DNA from 2 places in the Sorangium sp. So ce394 genome. Region 1 is predicted to be linked to the other one. Evidence: riboswitches for the same ligand, from Rfam matches in the RefSeq annotation. Region 1 holds a riboswitch; the other holds the start of a gene.
The links. Region 1 has a riboswitch for cobalamin ahead of WMF33_RS23240 (ribonucleoside-diphosphate reductase subunit alpha). Riboswitches for the same ligand answer to the same signal wherever they lie in the genome.
Positions count from the first base shown of each region.

Region 2: another riboswitch for cobalamin. It lies ahead of WMF33_RS07140 (TonB-dependent receptor); the one in region 1 lies ahead of WMF33_RS23240 (ribonucleoside-diphosphate reductase subunit alpha).

Region 1 is NZ_CP150339.1:6,328,609-6,338,589, reverse strand. It holds gene WMF33_RS23265 (FecCD family ABC transporter permease) at 1-847, shown strand, start outside; gene WMF33_RS23260 (ABC transporter ATP-binding protein) at 840-1,631, shown strand; gene WMF33_RS23255 (ABC transporter substrate-binding protein) at 1,628-2,605, shown strand; gene WMF33_RS23250 (DUF7676 family protein) at 2,651-3,244, shown strand; gene WMF33_RS23245 (ribonucleotide-diphosphate reductase subunit beta) at 3,380-4,336, opposite strand; gene WMF33_RS23240 (ribonucleoside-diphosphate reductase subunit alpha) at 4,396-6,882, opposite strand; cobalamin riboswitch at 7,138-7,345, opposite strand; gene WMF33_RS23235 (hypothetical protein) at 7,339-7,497, opposite strand; gene WMF33_RS23230 (cell surface protein) at 7,636-8,637, opposite strand; gene WMF33_RS23225 (dockerin type I domain-containing protein) at 8,706-9,981, opposite strand, start outside.
Region 2 is NZ_CP150339.1:1,946,417-1,956,397, reverse strand. It holds gene WMF33_RS07160 (MerR family transcriptional regulator) at 1-168, shown strand, start outside; gene WMF33_RS07155 (DNA-directed RNA polymerase) at 173-874, opposite strand; gene WMF33_RS07150 (hypothetical protein) at 1,011-1,607, opposite strand; gene WMF33_RS07145 (N-6 DNA methylase) at 1,613-4,474, opposite strand; gene WMF33_RS07140 (TonB-dependent receptor) at 4,613-6,736, opposite strand; cobalamin riboswitch at 6,970-7,177, opposite strand; gene typA (translational GTPase TypA) at 7,366-9,252, shown strand; gene WMF33_RS07130 (hypothetical protein) at 9,341-9,868, shown strand; gene WMF33_RS07125 (substrate-binding domain-containing protein) at 9,881-9,981, opposite strand, start outside.

The sequences.
Region 1 (9,981 bases):
GGCGCTGCTCGTCGGCGCCGCGCTCGCGGTCGGGGGCGTCGTGGTGCAGGGCCTCTTCCGGAACCCGCTCGCCGAGCCCTCGGTGCTCGGCACGACCGCGGGCGCGGCGCTGGGCGGCAAGATCGCCCTCCTCGTCGTGGAGCTCGCCGTCGCCGAGCGCGGGATCCGCGGGCTACCGCCGGAGATGGTGCTCCCGGCCGGGTGCCTCGCCGGGGCGATCGTCAGCCTGGGGCTCGTGCTCGTGCTGGTGCGCGCGCCGGGAGATCTCCTGAGCATCCTCCTCGTCGGGTTCCTCCTCTCCTCGCTGTTCCTCAGCCTCGGGAGCCTCGCCACGAGCCTCGCGCAGGAGCGATGGGAGCTCGGCCGCGCCGTCGTCGCCTTCGCGCTCGGCGGCCTGTCGGGCACGAGCCCACGGCACGTCGGACTCGCCGCGCCGCTCGTGCTCACCGGCGTCGTGGCCGCGTGGTTCTGGGGAAAGCCCCTCGATCTGCTCCTCTCCGGGGAGGAGGAAGCGGCCTCGCTGGGCGTGGACGTGCCCCTGGTGCGCCGCTTATGCATCCTCTGGATCGCGGTGCTCACCGCCGGCGCGGTCGCGCTCGGGGGCAACGTCGCCTTCGTGGGGCTGCTCGTGCCGCACGCGCTGAGGCCGCTGCTGGGCGTCGACCATCGGCGCTTGATCCCCGTCGCGGCGCTGGGCGGCGCCGTCTTCGTCGCCGCGTGCGATCTCGCCGCGCGCCTCTTGCCCGCGCGCGGGGAGGTGCCGCTCGGCGTCATCACCGGGCTCATCGGCGCGCCGGCGTTTTTGGTGCTGCTCGCGCGCTCGCAGCGGGAGGCGGAGCGTGCCTGAAGCCGTCGGCGTATCCGGGCTGCGCGTCCGTCGCGGGGGGCGGGTCGTCGTCGACGACGTGTCGTTCACGGCGCCCTTCGGCGGCGTGCTCGCCGTGCTCGGGCCGAACGGGGCGGGCAAGTCCTCCCTCCTCAAGGCGCTCGCCGGCGTCGTGCCCTTCGACGGGGACATCCGGCTGAACGCGCGTGGCGCGCGCGATCTCCGCGCGCATGAGCGAGCCCGGCTCGCGGCGTACGTCCCCCAGCAGTCCGAGCTCCGCTCCGCGCTCACGGTCGAGAGCGTCGTCGCGCAGGGCCGGTATGCGCACCACGTCGGGCGCGTGCGCGCTACCGCAGCCGACGAGCAGGCGGTCGAGCGCGCCTTGCGGCTGACGGACACCGCGCCGCTCGCCTCCCGGCCCTTTCCCACGCTGTCGCAGGGCGAGCGGCAGCGCGCGCTCCTCGCGCGGGCGATCGCGACCGAGGCCAGGATCCTCCTGCTCGACGAGCCCACCTCGGCGCTCGACGTCGGGCACGCCCTTCGCCTTTACGCGCTGTTCCAGCGTCTCGCGGCCGACGGGTACTGCGTCGTCGTTGTACTCCATCCCCTCGCGGAGGCGCTCGACTGGACCGACAGCGCCGTGCTCATCGAGCGCGGGCGGCTCCGCCAGCAGGGGGCGACGCGTGACGTCGTCAAGCCGGGCGTCGTGGAGTCGATCTACGGCGTGCGGCTCGTCCCCGGCGGCGCGCTCGGCTTCCGGCTGCCCATGGAGGACGAGCCCCGCTGCGAGGGAGCGACTTCATGAGCGCGCTCGCCTGGATCAACTACGGCGCGCTCACCGGCGCGCTCGCGCTGTCGGTGGCCGCGGCCGCGCTGCCGCGCGCCTCCGACCAGCGGCCGGCTCCCGGACGGGAGGGCGCCGCCGCGGACGAGCGCCCGGCCGCTCTCGAGGACCACACGGGAGCCGCCGTCGCGCTCCGCGACTTCCGCCGGATCGCGTCGGCGAGCACGGTCGCGGACGCGCTGCTCCTCGAGCTCTGCGAGCCCGATCGCATCGTCGCGCTCACCGGGTACGGAGCGCGCCGCTCGCCGCGCGGCTATCGCTACGCGGGCAAGGCCCTCCTCGAGGACATCGCCGATATCGAGGCGCTCCTCGCGTTGCGGCCCGATCTCGTCCTCCTCAATGGTTACGGGGATCCGCGCCGCATCGCGCGCCTGCGCGAGGCGGGCCTGACCGTCTACGATCTCGGCCCGATGCGCGGGCTCGCGACGCTGCTGCCGAACGTGCGCGAGGTCGCCGCGCTGGTCGGTCACCCGGAGCGCGGCCGGTGGCTCGCGACGGCGCTCGCGGAGGGCATGGCGTCGGTCGCCGCCGACATCGAGCCTCCACGGCGCCGTCGTGGCATGTACGTGAGCGGCTACGGCGGCCGGCTCTTCGGCGGCACCGCGGGCACGAGCTACCATGACGTCCTCGTGTCGGCGGGGCTCTCCGACGCGGCCGCCGGCGCGCACTGCGACTGGCCGGAGTACACGGCGGAGGAGGTCCTCGCGCTCGACCCCGATGTCCTCGTGACGAATGCAGGAATGCGAGCGACCCTGTGCGGACAGGCTGGCCTCGACCGGCTCCGCGCCTGCAGCGCGGCCGGAGGCGTCGTCGAGCTGGACGACGCGCTCCTCGGCGATCCAGGGCCGGCGATGGTCGACGCCGCTCGCGCCGTTCGACGCGCCGTCTATGGCGCTCCCCCTGCCCCGGACGCAGCGCGCGCCGGCGGCGAGTAGCTCGTGTGCAACCCTGCCGACCTGCGGAGATGGAGAACAGAGACGATGGGCGACGACGCGACTGAACGCTCGACCGAGCGCAACCTCGACGGGACGACGACGGAGTATTTCGACGTGCCGAGAGCGGAAGAGACGTACCGCGCGCTGGTGCGCGCGCTGTTCGAGGACCACTGGAACGCCATCGATTTCGGCCCGTGCCTCCAGGGCGCCGTGTTCGAGCTGCGCTTCGCGAGCAAGCCGCGGGTCGGATACCTCGACGGCTACTTCACGATCGGGCCGGATGAGCCGGGCGCGTGGCATTTCCACCTCTGCGTCGGAGCCCACAAGGGGACGAAGGCGCGGCCCACGCCTCCTGAGCTCGCGCGGTGGCGGCAGTGCGCGCGCGCCGCGTTCTACCGCGACCTCGACGCGAGCGGGCGACCGAGGAGCTGGGGATTGAGGCTCTGGAACGGCCGGAATGAGCAGATGATGACGGTGTTCTTCCCGAACCCGTGGCTCAACCCGGAGCGGACGAAGCCCGTCAAGGAGCCGGACTGGTCGAGGCTCGCGCTCTGGATGGACCTGCGCGCGCGCTTCGCGGGCGTGCCGCCCGAGCCCGCGCCGGTGGACGACGCTCGGCGTCCCCAGATGTGCGGATAAGGCGCCTCCGCAGAGCATCGTCCCGGCGCGAGCCGGAGGCAGGCCATCTCCCCCGCACGAGGCGGTTGATCCGCTCGAGCGCCTTGGCCGGATCCCTCCGCCCCGTCGCAGCGGCGGCGCGCGGTCCGCTCGACGTCAGAAGGAGGCGTCGAGGACGACCTCGCCGGCGACGCCGACCTGATACGCCGAGACACGGCGCTCGAAGAAGTTCGTGACCTCCTGGACGTCCTGCAGATCCATGAAGGACAGCGGGTTCTTCGCCCCGTAGCGCCTCGGTATGCCGAGCGTGACGAGCCGCTGGTCCGCGCAGAACTCGAGGTAGCCGCGCACGTCGCGCGCCGACAGGCCCGCGACGCCGGCGCCGAGCAGATCCTCCGCGAACTGGGCCTCGCAGTCGATCGCCTCGTCCATCATGTCGAGGATCGACCGCGAGAGGCCGGCGTCGAAGAGCTCGGGCTCCTCGCGCCGCACCGTGCTCACGACCTCGAAGGCGAAGCGCATGTGCGCGCTCTCGTCGCGGAACACCCAGCTCGTCCCCGCGGCGAGCCCGTGCAGCAGGCCGCGCGAGCGCAGGAAGTACACGTACGCGAACGCGCCGAAGAAGAAGAGCCCCTCGACGCACGCGGCGAAGCAGACGAGGTTCAGGAGGAACTGGCGTCTCTCGGAGCGTGACTCCAGCCGATCCAGCGACTGGACGGAGTCGAGCCAGCGCATGCAGAAGTCGGCCTTCTTCCGGATCGACGGGATGCTCTCGACGGCGGCGAAGGCGCGGTGGCGCTCCTCCGGATCGGGGATGTACGTGTCGAGGAGCGTCAGGTAGAACTGGACGTGCAGCGCCTCTTCATAGAGCTGCCGCGACAGGTACATCCGCGCCTCCGGGGCGTTAATGTGCCTGTACAGGTTGAGCACGAGGTTGTTCGCCACGATGGAGTCTCCCGTGGCGAAGAACGCGACGAGGCGCTGCACGAGGTGGCGCTCCGCGGAGGACATCCTCCTCAGGTCGCCGACGTCCGTCGAGAAATCGACCTCCTCGACCGTCCACGTGTTTTTGATGGCGGCGCGGTACATCTCGAAGAAGGCCGGGTAGGCCATCGGGCGCAGCGTGAGGCAGAGGCCCGGATCGAGCAGGCGCGCGGGGCGGCTCGCGCGGCTCACTGGCAGGCCTCGCACGCCTCGGGGTTCTCGAGCGCGCACGCCACGTCCGCGGCCGCCTTCGCCGGCGCGGGCGTCCATCCGCGGCCCTCGGGGGGCCCGGCGTCGCCCGCGGACATCCCGTCCGGAGCCGCACCCACGGTGGCCTTGGCGATGCGCGTCGCGGGGCGAGATCGCAGGTAATAGGTCGTCTTGAGCCCCTTCTTCCATGCGTGGAAATACATGCTCGAGAGCTGGCCGATGGTCGGGTTCTCGACGAACAGGTTCAGCGACTGGCTCTGGTCGATGAAGGCGCCGCGATCCGCGGCCATGTCGATGAGCGACCGCATCGGGATCTCCCACGCCGTCCGGTACACGGCGCGGACCTCCTCGGGCAGCTCCTCGATGCCCTGGACCGAGCCCTCCGCGAGCTTGAGCCGGGCGCGCACCGCGTCGTTCCAGGCGCCGCGCCGCTTGAGCTCCGCGACGAGATAACGGTTCACCTGCAGGAAGTCCCCGGACAGCGTCTCGCGCTTGAACAGGTTCGACACCTGCGGTTCGATGCACTCATAGCAGCCGGCGATCGACGCGATCGTGGCGGTCGGCGCGATCGCGACGAGCAGCGAGTTCCGCAGCCCTTCGGCGCGGATGCGGGCGCGGAGCGCCTCCCAGCGCGCCGCGTCGTCCGGCGCGACGCCCCACGCGTCGAACTGGAGCTCGCCGCGCGCCGCGCGCGTCTCGTCGAAGGCCGGGTGGCGCCCCTTCTCGGCGGCGAGGTCCGCGGACGTCGAGAGCGCGTGGTAATACACCTCCTCGGAGATCCGCCTCGAGAGCTCCCGCGCGGCCTCGGCGTCGAAGGGCAGGCGCATCTGGAAGAACACGTCCTGCAAGCCCATGAGCCCGAGCCCCACGGGCCGCCAGCGGAGATTCGAGCGCCTCGTCGAGGCGATGGGGTAGTAGTTGAGGTCGATGACGCGGTCGAGCTGGCGGATCGCCGTCCGCACCGTGCACGCGAGCTTGTCGAAATCGAAGGCCACGGTGCCGTCCGCGCGCGCGACCGTGTGGCGCGCGAGGTTGATCGAGCCGAGATTGCAGACGGCCGTCTCCTCCTTCGAGGTCACCTCCACGATCTCGGTGCAGAGGTTCGAGAGGTGCACGATCCGGCCCGGCAGCGCCGCCTGGTTGCAGGCGCGGTTCGCCTTGTCCTTGAACGTCATCCAGCCGTTGCCGGTCTGCGCGAGCGTGCGCATCATGCGCGCGTAGAGCTCGCGCGCCTTCATCGTCTTCTTGGCGAGGCCCGCCCCCTCGGCCTCGGTATAGCGGCGCTCGAACTCGTCGCCGTAGAGATCGGGCAGATCGCGCACGTCCTTGGGATCGAACAGGCTCCATTCGCCGTCCGCCTCGACCCTCTTCATGAACAGGTCCGGGACCCAGTTGGCGAGGTTCAGGTTGTGCGTGCGCGCGGCCTCGTCGCCCGTATTGTCGCGCAGCGCGAGGAACTCCTCGACGTCGGCGTGCCACGGCTCGAGGTACACGCAGCAGGCGCCCTTGCGCTTGCCGCCCTGGTTCACGGCCGCCACCGACGCGTCGAGCGTCTTGAGCCACGGCACGATGCCGCTCGAGTGCCCGTTGGTGCTCTCGATGAGCGAGCCGCGGGACCGCACGCGGTGATAGGCGAGCCCGATACCCCCCGAGAACTTCGAGAGCATCGCGACGTCGGTGTAGCGCTGGTAGATGGTCTCGAGGTGGTCCTCGGGCGAGTCGAGGAGGAAGCAGCTCGAGAGCTGCTCGTGGGCCGTCCCGGCGTTGAACAGCGTGGGCGAGCTCGGGAGGTAGTCGAGCGAGGAGAAGGTCTGATAAAGCTCGATGGCCTGCGCCGCCGTCTCGGACAGCGCGCAGGCGACGCGCAGGAAGAACTGCTGCGGCGTCTCGATGACGAGGCGCGTCTCGGGGTGCTTGAGGAGGTAGCGATCGTAGAGGGTCCGCAGCCCGAAATACTCGAGCTCGCGATCCCGCTCCGGCTCGATCGCGTCGTTCAGCTTGCGGGCGTTCTGCGCCACGAAGCCGTGGAGCCGCTCGTTGATGAGGCCGAGCCGCCGCCCGACGGCGACGGACTGGGAGAAGGCGTGGATCTCCTGGTTGCGGACCTCCTTGTCGATGTAGGTGGCGAGCAGGCGCGCTGCGAGCTTCGCATACTGGGGCTCCTCCGCGATGAGCGACGCCGCGGTCTGGATGGAGAGCTTGTCGAGCTCGCGCGTCGTCGCGCCGTCGTAGAGGCCGCTGATGGTCTTTGTGGCGACGCGGAGCGCGTCCACGTCGGACAGCGCCGCGCAGCAGCGGCTCACGGCCCGGACGATCTTGTTGACGTCGACGGGCTCGCTCGACCCGTTGCGCTTCGTCACCCGCATCGTCGTGTGCGGGAGCGCCTCCTCCGCGCTTCGGCTCCTCGTGTGGGGCGCCCGCAACGGCGCCGCGCCGTTGCTCCTCGTCATGGTGTCGCTCAGCATGGCATTCTCCTCGTCGTGCTTCGTTCGGAGCGGTCCCGGACCGCTCGCGTCGAAACCGCGAGAGCGAAGAGGCCAGCCGATGCGCGCGAGCGCGCAGGCTCTCCTGGAGAGCCCTCGGACCGACCGCTCGCCCCCGCGGGCGAAAGGAAGACAACGCGGGAGGGGGTCGGAACCGGGACGAGCGCGAGAATCCGCGCCAGCTCGGACCTCCCCGCCTCCCTCGAGGCTTCCAGGTCAAACCGGCGCGGGATGTCTCCCCGACGCAGGATGTTGGCAGGTCTTCGGGCTCGCGAGCGCTCCGGCTCTCGCCGGCTTCCTACGGTCCACCGCTTCCCAGCCCGGAGGCCAGTGCGCGTCGTGGAGATCGTTCTCGCTTACCGCTGCGGGGCAGCCCCGGATTCGCACCGGGTTCCCTTTTGAGCCCCGGGCCGAAGCCCGAGGCACCAACACGAGGCACTACATATTGCGGTGCGGGGCTCCGGTCAAGCGATATGTTGGGGGTGTCGGGCGAGCGGACGGATGTCGCGCGATCGCTGTCCAACGACCGATGCGCTCGCGCTCGACGGTCACATCGGTCGCGCCGATCACACCGATCACACCGATCACACCAATCATACCGATTACCTTGAACAACTGAGAATTGAACCGCCAAGCCACCAAGGGCGCCAAGATGGAATTCTGTTCTTGGCGTTCTTGGTGGCTTGGCGGCTCGAAGTTCTGCGCTTTTCAGCCGGTTTCGACCCGATGGTCGCTCTACGGGCAGGATGCGTTGGCGATCGCCACGGCGTCGAGATCGAAGACGCCCGTCGCGCCGGTCAAATCCGGCCGATCGGTGATTCGCACGTAGCGCGCGAAGCTGAGATCGAGATCGGCGAGGTCGAAGGCGTCGCCGCCCGCGACTTCGGGGTCGGTTGGATCGAGGATGTTCGTGTCGGGGTTCGCCAGCACGGGGCGCCAGCCGGCGCAGGAGCCGTAGGGGGCCTCCGTGGCGGTGCACGGGAAGGCGAGCCAGTCGACGCCGTCCTGGCTCACCTCGACGGTCGCGAGCTCGGCGAACACGGCGGTCGGGCTGGTCTCGAAGGCGTTCTCGAAGACGATGAAGTCCGGGCCTGGCCCATCGACGATGAGATTGCCCGAGAAGCCGAAGGTGACGGTGCCGCCGTTGCCGAGGGACACCACGTCGGTCGAGCCCCTGCAGCAACCTCCGCCCTTGGGAGGACCGAACGCGACGTCCGGGAACCTGTCCTGTCCATAGCTCTGACCCGTTCCGAAGAGGTGGCTTACCACCTCGGAGGCGAACACCGTCTCCGCGCCCGTGCAGTCCTCGACGACGCCGCCCGCGCCGCCGCCGCCGCCGCCCGCGCCGGCGCCGCCGCCGCCGCCGCCGGCCGAGCCGCCGCCGCCGCCGCCGCCCGCGCCACCACTGCCGCCATCGGCCGAACCGCCGCCGCCCGCAGCACCGCCGCCGGCGCCGCCCGCGCCGCCGCCGCCCGCGGCACCGCCGCCGCCGCCGCCCGCGCCGCCGCCGCCGGCCCCCCCTGCGCCTCCCGCGCCGCTCCCGGCGTCGCTCGACGACGTGGTTGGCCCGCCGCCCGATCCCGTGGCACCGCCCTGACCGGCCGCGCCGCCGGCGCCCTGCGCCGCCGTTCCTCCCATCCCCCCGGAGCCGCTCCCGGGCGGCGCGTCCTCGGAGGAACAGGCGATGATCGTGAGCACCGACAGAAGCACGCTCGCGCGCGCGATACGAGAAATCATGAGACCTCCGAAGGCGGGCGCGCACCGCGCCGGAACGGACCCGGCGCGGCGCGCGGCCCGCGTGCTGATCAGTAGAACGGCGCCGACGTCCCGTACCGCGCGAGGTGAATGTTGTAGTCGGCAGCGTTGATGCTCCCATCTCCATTGAAGTCGGCGTGCTGGTTGTACCCGGGGTTGCCCCGCTGGGTGCTCCACGACGCCGCCAGGATGTTGTAATCTGCGGTGTCCACGTCGCCGTCATTGTCGAGATCCGCGTCCGCGATGTTCCCGAAGCCGTCGCCGTCGGTGTCTCGCTGGTCCGCGTTCGCCGTGAGATACGCGTTGTCCGCGCCGTCCGGCACGCCGTCGCTGTCGGCGTCCGGCGCGCCGTCGGGGAAATAGAGCGTCACCTTCGGCGTCACCCCGATCTCCCAGAAATCCGAGGCGCTCCCGGCCGAGTAGCACTGCCCCGCGGGGGACGAGTACTCGTCGCCCGACGGGTTCCAGGCGATCGCCAGGGCGCTCGTGTGGCCGACGAACGCGATGGGCGACGTCGCGTTGTCGTCCTCGCACGCATCAGGCGTCAGCTCGAGGTACTGCGACGAGCTCCCCTCGTTCACCGGCGTCTGGCTGCCCCCGACGACGCTCGCGACCACGCTGGCGCGGATGAGCGCGGCATAGCCATTCTCGCTCGTGCCGCCGACGCCGAATGCGTCCCCGCCGCCCACGTGCAGGGCGCCGTCCCCGTCGAAGCCGAGCGCCGCCGCGTTCAGCACGTTGCTCGCCAGGAGCGAGCCCTCGCTGCCGCCGTAGACGTACGCGCTCGCCGTGCCGTCGATGACGTCCTGGATGTCGGCCGCCGCCCAGATCCTGAGCTCGCCGGTCCGGTTGGGCGAGGTCTGATAGCCGATCCCGGTGACGAGGTTGCCCGCGGAGTCCACCGCGATCCCCCCGGAGGCGCCCGGGATGCTCGTGATCAGCGGGATCTCCGCGATCTGCGGCGCGGTCAGATCGAGGGCGTAGACGCCGCTCGTGTAGCCGCTCGGCCCGCTCCAGCCGCCGTTGATGACGAGCGTGTCGTTACCGTACCAGGCCCCGTCGTAGTAGTTGACGTCGAGCTCGATCACGTCCCCGTGGCCGAGCAGGTCGGGCGGCGAGGTGACGCTGAGGATCGAGCTCGGGAACACGAGCAGCGGCGCCCCGTAGCCGACGCCGAGCGCGATCGTGCTGCCGTCCGGCGAGATGGCGAGGAAGCTCGGATCCATCGGCCCGTCGCTCAGCGTCGCGACGGGCACGTAGACGCTCGAGCCATAGTTTTTCTGGAGGTACAAGGTCTGATCGTTGGCGACGAGGAGCCGCCCGGCC
Region 2 (9,981 bases), 4.4 Mb from region 1:
GCGTTCCGCGCCTCGCTGCTCGACCGGTACCGCAGGCACGACCCGCGCGCGTCGCGGTACTGGGAGCTCGTCGCGATCATGAACGGACAGCCCGCCCAGGCGGGGCGGGCGCCGGAGTGGGACTGGCTGACGGAGGCGATGAAGCACCACCTCGCGGCGCCGGCGTGACGTGTCACCGGCCGGAGAGGCGCACGCCGGGGAGGACCTTGCGGCGCTCGACGACCTCCTCGAGGGCGTCGGCGTCGATGAGGAGGTGGGCCCGCAGGCTGTCCTCGATCGCCGAGAACGCCTTGCCCTGGTAGCGGACCTCGCCGCCCGGTCCGGCCGCGAGCCAGTAGTTGCCGCCGAGGGTCGTAGCATCGCCCGCCGCGCTCGGGATCGCGAGGAGCGGCGCGGCGTTGCCGGGGAACGGATCGGGCGGGGTCGCGAAGCCGGGGAACGGCGTCGGGGGCGCGGCGGGCTCGGGCTCGGGGGCGGCGGAGAACGTGAGCGACGCGCCGGGCTCGAAGCTCACCGAGAGCACGCCGCCGCGCGCGCCGACGACGACGCCGGGGGTGCGCTCCTCGACGACGACCTCCTCGATGACCTTGCCGGAGACGAGCAGGAGCGTGTGGCTGCTCGTGATCCGCGAGCTCTCGGCCGTGAGCTCGCGGCGCAGCGCGATCTCGTGCGAGACGTAGAACTGGAGGCCCTTCACGTCGCTGTCGGAGAGGCCGTGCTGGACGCGGAGCTCGTGCGTGAACGGGACGAGGCGGGGGGCGCAGCCGGCGAGGAACGTGAGGAAGACAGCGGTGAGCGCGAGGAGCGGGGCGAGCGGCGCGGCGGTCGCCGGGCGCCGCCGCGCGGTGTGGATCGGGCGGACACGGAACAGCATGGAAGCCCTCGTGGAAGCGCCGCGGCACGAGAGCCGCGGGCGCACCTCCTCGCAACGGGGCGACCGGGCGGACCTTACAGCGTGAGCTCATCGGCGGCGCGCGGTCTGCCGCTCGGGCAAGGACAGCGCGGCCAGCTCAGCGATCCGGAAGGGGCATGCCCGAGATGGTTGCCAGCGCGCGGACGAGCTTGTCGAAGCTGTCGGAGCGACTGCGGACGAGGGCGATGTTGATCTTCCGTGTCTCGCTCAGCTGATGCGTGGTCGGCAGGTAGTCCGGGACGAGCCTCCTCAGCACCTCCTTGGCGCCGCGCTTGCTCTCCACCATGGGAGCTCCAGCCCGCCGCAGCTCTTCCTGCGCGTGATTGAGGAGCAGCCACGTCTCGTACTCGCGAACCGCCATCACGGCGTCGCCTGGCATGAGCACCTGGATGGCGCGCGCGGCGTCGGGGCCCCACGTCGCGGGGCAATCGTCATCCGCATCGCACAGGGCGAGCACGGCCTGAGCGCCCCGGGACCGCGCGAGCTGCACGGCGCGGCCCAGGCCATCGGCATGACAGCGGCGCAGCGGGCTCCTGTCCCTCTCGTTTACCAGCTGGCTGCGAGGATGCCGGATCGGATGCTGGTCGACGATCCACGCCATATCCAGGAGGTACTGGCGCAGGATCCGCATGCAGAGGTTCGGGATCGCGCCGACCTCGCCCCTGCCCTCGACGATGCAGACGAGGCGCTTCATGAGGCTCAGAGCTGGACGCTCTCGGGCTCTTCCCCCTCGATTCGCAGCGGCTCGGAGCGCATCAGCTCGGCGACGGAGAACAGCCCCTGTCGTACGACCTCGCGCTGCGCCGAGGAGAGCGGACCGATCTGCGTCACGCCGTCACGATACGAGCACACGAGGATCTCCTCCTCGCGCGCGGCGTCGAGCAGATCGGCGCTGTGTGTCGTGATCAGCAGGGAGCCCCTGGTCGACGCGTCCTTGAGCACGTCGAAGAGCAGCTGGGCCGCTCCGACGTGGATCGCGACCTCAGGCTCCTCGATGATCAGGAGCTCGTCTCCGGTCATCTGCTGAGCTGCGACGAGGATGCCGAGCGCACGCAGGGCGCCCTCCGACATCTCGCTCGCCGAGAACCGCGCCACGTGTCCTCCAGGCTGGCGCTGCTCGAACTTGAGGAGCAGGAACCGGTCGAACGCCTCCACGGCGATGCTCAAGAGCCCCGGGACGATCCGCTGCATGGCAGCGAGGACGCGCGCCTGTCCTTCGGCGTCGAGGCTCCGGAGCGCCACGGCGATGTTGCTCCCCGACTCGTCCAGGCGGGTGAACTCGGTCGCGATCTGCGGCTGACGCATCACCTCGGCGTTCAGCCGGATCCGCGTAACGCTCCGGAGCGCCGTGACCCTGGCCATGTCGAAGAGCTGGCGCGTGAGCATCATGGCGCTCGCTGTTTCGCTGAGCTTGGGGACGCTGACGCCTGAGGTCGTGCGCCGCCCTGGCTCGAGCTCCACATCCAGCCCCTCGGGCGTCCGCTCGACCCAGCTCACCGGGGCGCCTCGGACAAAGAGCTCGATGGTCTCGCTGCGGAACGCCCAGGCTCCGTTGCCCTTCGCGCGGATCGTGAACTGGTGGCGCAGGTAATCGGTCTCCAGGCCCACGCGCGACATCGCGGCGCGGATGTCGACCACAACGTCGGCCGGCTCGCCCTCCTCCGGCTGCCAGCGCCTGATGCTGGCGATGCCGCCGCGCCGTTCGACCGCGGTCGCGGCGTCGATCGCGGCCTCGCTCGCAAACACGAGCGCATCGGCGAAGTTGGACTTGCCGCTGCCGTTCGGGCCGACGAGCACCGTGAAAGGCGCCAGATCGACGCTGGCCTCCGCGATGCTCCGGTAGTTCCTGAGCTCGATGCGCCTCCACATCTGCGCGGGCGCTTCGCCGATTGTCGGAGCGCCGGCGTCGACATACCGGCGCACCGCGAGGCTGAACCCGCTCGTCGCGATCTCGTCGACGTCGACGAGCCGCGCATACCCAGGAACGTCGCTGGCCGATCGGAAAGCTTCCGCGATCCTGGCCACGTCCTTGGGCCCGAGCCGGTTGTTCACGCGCCCCTCCTGGAACCCTCGCGAGGCATCGACGAAGAGCACCTTTCGCTCCCTCGACGCCGGTTTGTCGCGGCTCAAGACGAGGATCGCCGTGGGGACACGCGTGGACGGGAGCAGGTTGGCAGGCAGCCCGATCACCGCGTCGAACAGGCCATCCTCCAGCATTCTCCTTCGGATCTCCCCCTCGGATCCTCCCCGAAACAGCATGCCTTCGGGCGCCAGCATCACCATCCGCCCGGTAGGATGGAGGCTGGCGAGCATGTGCTGCAGGAACGCGAAGTCACCGCGGTTCGCGGGAGGTACTCCGTATCGAAAACGATGATGGGGATCGTGCTCCGCCATGTCATGCCCCCACCACATCAGCCCGAACGGCGGAACGCAGAGGACACGGTCATGACGCACGAGATGGCCACCCTCGGTGCTACGCGGATCGCGGAGCGTGTCGCCCTTCTCGATCTGCGCGTTCGGCAGACCGTTCAGGAGCATGTTGATCCTGGCGAGCGTCCAGGCATCGACGCTCTTCTCCTGACCATGGATCGAGAGGCTCCGCCTGTCTCCACCCCGGCGCTCGACGTATGTCGCGCACGCGACCAGCAAGGTGCCGGAGTTGCACGCCGGATCGTGGATACGCATCCCCTCGGAGGGATCGAGCAGCTCCGCCATCAGCTCGGCGATCGCGATCGTGGGGAGGCGCTCACCGGCGCCCGCGCGGTCCCGGAGGGCCACCTCTTCAAGGAACATCATGAACGCGCGCCCTAGCGTGTCGGGCGTGGCCAGATCCCCGTCACGAAGCGGCAGTCCCGAGAAGATCCGGACGAGCTCGTGGAGGAGAGGAGCACGGTCGGCATGGCCCCCGAAGTGTCGCTCGTCCGTGAAATCGACCGAGGAAAGCACGCCATCGAGAGCGGGGTTGAGCTCCTCGATCGCCGCGCAGGCGACGTTCAACGCCACATCGACCATCGTCGGGGCAGCCTCGATCCTCGCCCATCGCGCCCGAGCAGGTACCGAGATATCGTACGTGGAGGGCTCCGCATCGTTCAGACGCTTCAGGAGGAGCAGGACGGCGATGACCGTCCGATGCTGCCCGCTTTGGCCATGCGTGTGCCGAAGGAGCCTGGCAGCCTCGAGGAGGCAGCTCACGAGCCGTTCTTTCGTCAGCCGACCCTCGCGCGCCTCGCTCCCCGGGCCGAGCCTGGCCGCCGCGCCCCCCTGCGTCCCCGCGGCGCCGCGCGCCGCGATCTCCGGCGAGGGCTCCTCGATCAGACGCTCGACGAGGACGGCCTTGTCACGCCCACGCGCGTCGAGGCCGAGCGCACGGCACAGATTTCTCAGCTCATCGATGCGCAAAGCGCGCAGCACCTCATCAAGCTGCAGCCCCGGCGTCGAGAGGATCGCGTCGAGGATCGCCGCCTTCTTCCGCCGGTCAGGCAGGTCGACCCCGAAGCGATCGGCCAGGGCGGAGAGATCTGCCCGGGAGAGCAGCTGCAAGACGTCGTGGGGCGTCGGCATGGCTGCGCGAACGATACACGCGCGCACCGCGGGTCGCGAGCCTGCCTCCTTCCCGTCGCCGCTTCCACCAACGTCATTCCTTCGCCCCGGCGCACGCCACGGTCGCGCGCTCGGGCACGGGCTAGAGCGCAGCGTCCCTCACTCCCAGTACAGCGTCGCCCGCCCGATCGCCGTGAACGGCCACCCCGGCGAGTAGTGGATCCCCGTGACCGCGGCCGGCTCGTACGGCAGCCTCGAGTCGCTCGCGAACTGCACCTCGCGCCACGTCGCGTCGAAGAGGTTCTGGATGTCCACGGCCGCCTCGACGTTCCTCCACCGGAGCCCCGCGTTCGCGTCGACCACCGTGAACCCCTCGGCGGTGAGCGACTCGTCCTCGGTCGCGGGCCGCGCGCCGATCGCCTTCACCCGGAGCGCCGCGAACGGCGTGAGCGCGCCGAACGCCCTGCGCACCCCGATGCCCGCGGTCAGCGTCCGCGTCGGCGCGAGCGCGACCGCGCTCCCGTTGCCGGCGTTCGCGCGGAAGCGCGCGCGGGTGAAGGTCGCGTCCACGTCGGCGAAGAGCCAGCTCCCGAGCCGGTAACGCGCGCCGACCTCGATCCCGTAGCGCCGCGTCTCCCCCGACGCCTCGGTCACGCCGGCGTCGCCGCTCCAGACCAGCTCGGAGTCGAGGTCGAGCAGGAACCCGGCCGCGCTCAGCGAGAGGCCGCGCACGGGCGCGACCCTCGCGCCGACCTCGTAGCCCTTCGCCGGGGTGATCAGCGTCGCCGCCCCCCGGCCCAGCACCGCGCCCCGCGCGTCGTTCGAGTGGAAGCCGCGCCCGTAGTGGGCGAAGAGATCGAGCCCGCCCACCGGCGAGACGACCGCCGAGAGCTTCGGGAGCAGCTGCATCTGCCCCCGCGCGCCGCTCGACTTGCTCCCCATCCCCTCCAGGTCCTCGCGCAGATCGTCCACGTTGACGTCGATCCACTGCCCGCGCACGCCGAGCACGAGGCGGAGCCAGCGCCGGAGCCGGGCGTCCTGCTCGACGTACACGCCGATCTGGCCCTCGTCGACGTGGGTCCGATCCCGCTCCTCGAGCCGCTCGCGCGCCTCGTCGTGGTGGAGCGACTTGTCGATCGCGTCCGCGCGGACCTGCGCGCCGAGCGAGGTCGTGAACCTCGCCCCGCGGTGCTCGATCTGCTTGCGGAACCGGAGGTCGGCGCCCAGCACGGTGCGGTCGTCGTTCTGCTCGATCGCATCGCCGTGCACCGGATCCTCGGCGAAGAACGTGAAGTTCGAGTACAGCGTGAAGCGATAGCGCAGGAAGTAAGCCATCGCGCTCAGGTCGGCGTCCCGCCACGCGGTCGAGGCGGAGACCGACGCCATGTGCCGCGCGGTCGCCCCGCCCTCGGTCGGATCGACCGCGCCGAAGTGGTCGATGCACGGCTGTCCGAAGGCGGAGGGCGGCGGGTTCAGGCCGCCCTGCTCCCCCTCCCCGCACACGGCGCGCGCCGGGATCTGGCCGGAGCCGTACCAGGTCGAGCCGTAGGACATCCACGTCGCCTGGACCTTGCCGGTGCTGCCGAGGTCGCGCGTCGCCCTCAGGTAGACGTTGAACCGCTTGAGCCGCTCCGGGCTCTGGAACGGCCCGTCGTTCCGGTAGACCTCCGCCGCGGCCACCGCGCGCCAGTCGTCGCCGAGCTCCGGCGAGGCGATCACGAGGCCGCGCAGGATGCCGTACTGCCCCACGCTGAGCTGCGCGGAGCTCTCGTCGAGCGTCTCGGCGAAGCGGAGGTTGACGGCACCCGCGGTGCCGAAATCGCCGATGCTCGCGTAGTAGGGCCCCTTGTAGCCGTCGAGCCCGATCACGAGCTCCGGGATCATGAAGTAGAGGTCGGTGAAGCCGTGCCCGTGGCCGTGGCTGACCAGGTTGACGGGCACCCCGTCGACGAAGAACGCGACGTCCGTCCCGTGGTCGGCGTCGAAGCCGCGCAGGAAGTACTGGTTCGCCTTGCCGCCGCCGGCGTGCTGCACGGCGAAGAGCCCGGGGACCGACTCGAGGAGGTCGCCCGGCCGGAGCCTCGGCCGGAGCTCGAGCTCGCGGTGCCCGACCGAGACGCGCGAGGCGGCCTCGCTCCCCGGCTTCTCCGCGTGCACCGTGACCTCGATGGGCTCTCCCTGGGCCCGCGCTGGCCGCGCGGCGGACAGCAGGATCGCCAGCGCGGCGATCCGAGGGAGTCGATGGCGGTGTCCGTGGCCCTTGGTGACGTTCTCGCGCAGCATTCATGTCCTCCTTCGCGCAATCGCGCGGAGCGGCGCCGGGCCGCTCGCATCGAGCTCCACGAGGAGGAAAAAGGCCGCCCACGGCGCGGTGCCCTGGACCGACCTCTCGCCCCCGCGGGCGACCGAAAGGCAACGCGGGGGCGGCTCGGGATCCGGGACGTGCGCAGGGCTGCACCGGCTCGGACCTCGCCGCCTCCCTCGAGGCTCCCAGGTCGAACCGGCGTCGGATGTGTCCCCGTCGCCGGGCGCGGGCAGGTCTTCGGGCTCGCGAGCGCTCCGGCCGGGCCGGCTTCCTACTGTCCACCGCTTCCCAGCCCTCATCGGGCCAGTGCATGGGGTGGAGGTCGTTCTCGCTTACCGCTGCGGGGCAGCCCCGGAATCTCACCGGGTTCCCTATTCAGCCTGAGCGAGCGCCCAGGCACCAGCGCGGCGCGCACCCTAGGAGGATGCGCCTCCGGCTGTCAATCGCTCCCGCTCACCTCGCCCGCTCCGCGCGCGTCCCTCGCCACGCGCCCGCCTCGCGCGGGCTCCTGTCCGCGCTCGCGCCCGCCTCGCGCGCGCGCCACCTGAACGCGAGCGCTCGCCGCGCGACGTCCACGCGCGGGCCGAACGTTCGGGCTCTGGCGAGGATGGGCTCGCTCCTCCGTGGGTCGCGTGCTACACGGCCGCCGCCGTATATGCCGCGTAACGACCTCCGCAACATCGCCATCGTCGCCCACGTCGACCACGGGAAGACGACCCTCGTCGATCACATGCTCCGCCAGTCGGGCGCCTTCCGAGAGAACGAGGTCGTGGCCGAGCGGGTCATGGACTCGAACGACCTCGAGCGGGAGCGCGGCATCACCATCCTCGCGAAGAACACCAGCATCCGGTACCGCGGGGTCAAGATCAACATCGTCGACACGCCCGGCCACTCCGACTTCGGCGGCGAGGTCGAGCGCACCCTGATGATGGCCGACGGGGCGCTGCTCCTCGTCGACGCCGCCGAGGGCCCGCTGCCGCAGACGCGGTTCGTGCTCTCGAAGTGCCTCCAGCGCGGCTTCCCGGTCATCGTGGTCATCAACAAGATCGACCGGAGCGACGCGCGCGCCCACGAGGTGCTCTCCGAGGTGTTCGACCTCTTCTGCGATCTCGAGGCGAGCGACGCGCAGATGGACTTCTCGACGCTCTACGCGATCGCGAAGTTCGGCCAGGCGAAGCGCGAGCTCGAGCACGAGGCCAAGGACCTGGAGCCGCTCTTCGAGACCATCCTCGAGCGGGTGCCCGGCCCCTCCGGCGACCCCGAAGGGCCGCTCCAGGTCATCGTCTGCAACACGACCCACGACGACTACGTGGGCCGGCTCGCGGTCGGCCGCGTGGTCCGGGGCACCGCCCGGTCCGGCGCCGACGTCGCGCTCCTCGGCGAGGGCGGCCAGTCGCGCGGCTACGTGAAGATGCTCTACGCCTACGAGGGGCTGAAGCGGGTCCCGGTCGAGAGCGCCGCCGCGGGCGAGGTGATCGCCATCGCGGGGCTCGAGTCGGTCACGATCGGCGACACGATCGCGGACCCTGCGACCCCCGAGGCGCTGCCGCGGATCGTGGTCGAGGAGCCGACGATCAAGATGAGGATCGGCGTCAACACGTCGACGTTCGCCGGCAAGAGCAAGCAGTCGAAGTACCTGACGAGCCGTCACCTGAAGGAGCGGCTCGAGCGCGAGGCGATGAAGAACCTCGCGATCCGGGTGGAGCCGACCGAGGTGCCCGACACGTTCGTGGTGCTCGGCCGCGGCGAGCTCCAGCTCGCGATCCTCGTGGAGACGATGCGGCGCGAGGGGTACGAGATGCAGCTCTCGAACCCCGAGGTCGTGACGCGCGAGATCAACGGCGAGGTGATGGAGCCGATCGAGCTCGTGGTCGTCGACGTGCCCGACACCTACGTCGGCGTGGTGACCGAGCGCCTCAGCACCCGGCGCGGCCGGATGGTGAAGATGACGAACCCCGGCTTCGGGCGCGCCCGCCTCGAGTTCCGGGTGCCGTCGCGCGGGCTCATCGGCTTCCGGGGCGAGTTCCTGACGGCGACGCGCGGGACGGGCCTGCTCAACACGATGTTCGACGGCTGGGCGCCCTGGGGGGGCCCGATGATGCGCCGCCCGACCGGCGCCATCGTCGCCGATCGCGCCGGCGTGGCGACCCCGTACGCGCTGCACCACCTCCAGCCGCGCGGCATGTTCTTCATCGTCCCCGGCGTCGAGGTCTACGAGGGGATGATCATCGGCGAGCACAACCGGCCGAACGACACCGACGTCAACGTGATCAAGGAGAAGAAGCTGTCGAACGTGCGCAACCACGGCAAGGACGAGAACGTCCTCCTGGCCAGCCCGCGGCTGCTCACGATCGAGACGGCGATGGAGTGGATCGACGGCGACGAGCTCGTCGAGGTCACGCCCGACGCGGTGCGCGTCCGCAAGAAGGTGCTCGCGTGCAACCGCCGGGAGCGCCGCGAGGACGCGATCGAGCAGGCGCAGGCCGTGGAGTGAGCGGCGAGCGCGCGCCACGCGAGCGCGCGCCCGGCGAGCGACCCCCGCCCCTGCCCGCGCCGGCGTGGACCGGTGTAGACTCCCGGGCATGAGAACGACGCTGCATTCGGCGCTCCTCGCCTCGCTCATCGCGCTCGCGGGGGCGAGCGCTTGCGGCGGGGCCGTCGTGGTCGACGGCGCCCCGGGGGGCGACGACGGCTCCGGGGGCGCCGGCGCGAGCGCGACGTCGAGCGGGCGCGCGAGCGTCGGCGCGGGCCCGCAGTCGTCGAGCTCCAGCGCGGCGGGCTCGGGCGGCGGAGCGCGGGCCTCGTGCGATTTCTTCTGCGCCCTCTTCGACGGCACCGCCTGCCCGGACCCCGGCTGTCGCGACGCCTGCGCCGAGCTGCTCTCGGTGCCGCGCCCTTGCAACGACCTGACCGCGCCGTTCTTCGACTGCATGGGCAGGATGGTCCAGATCCCGTCGGTCACGCGCTGCGAGCAGATCTCGGCGTGGCTCGATCCGCTGTTCGCGTGCATGCCCTCCAGCGACCCGGCGTGCGATCCCGACTTCATTTACGTGGACTGCGCGCCGTTTTACGAAGATCAGCGGGCCTGCCAGCTCAGCGAGGGCCGGTAGCGGCGTCGCGCGTCACCGGCCGGGGCGCGGCCGCGCGCCCGGCCGGAGGGCGCCTCGCAGCGGCCCGAGGGCGTCGGTGACGAACGCGACGAGCGCCTTCACGCGCGGCACCC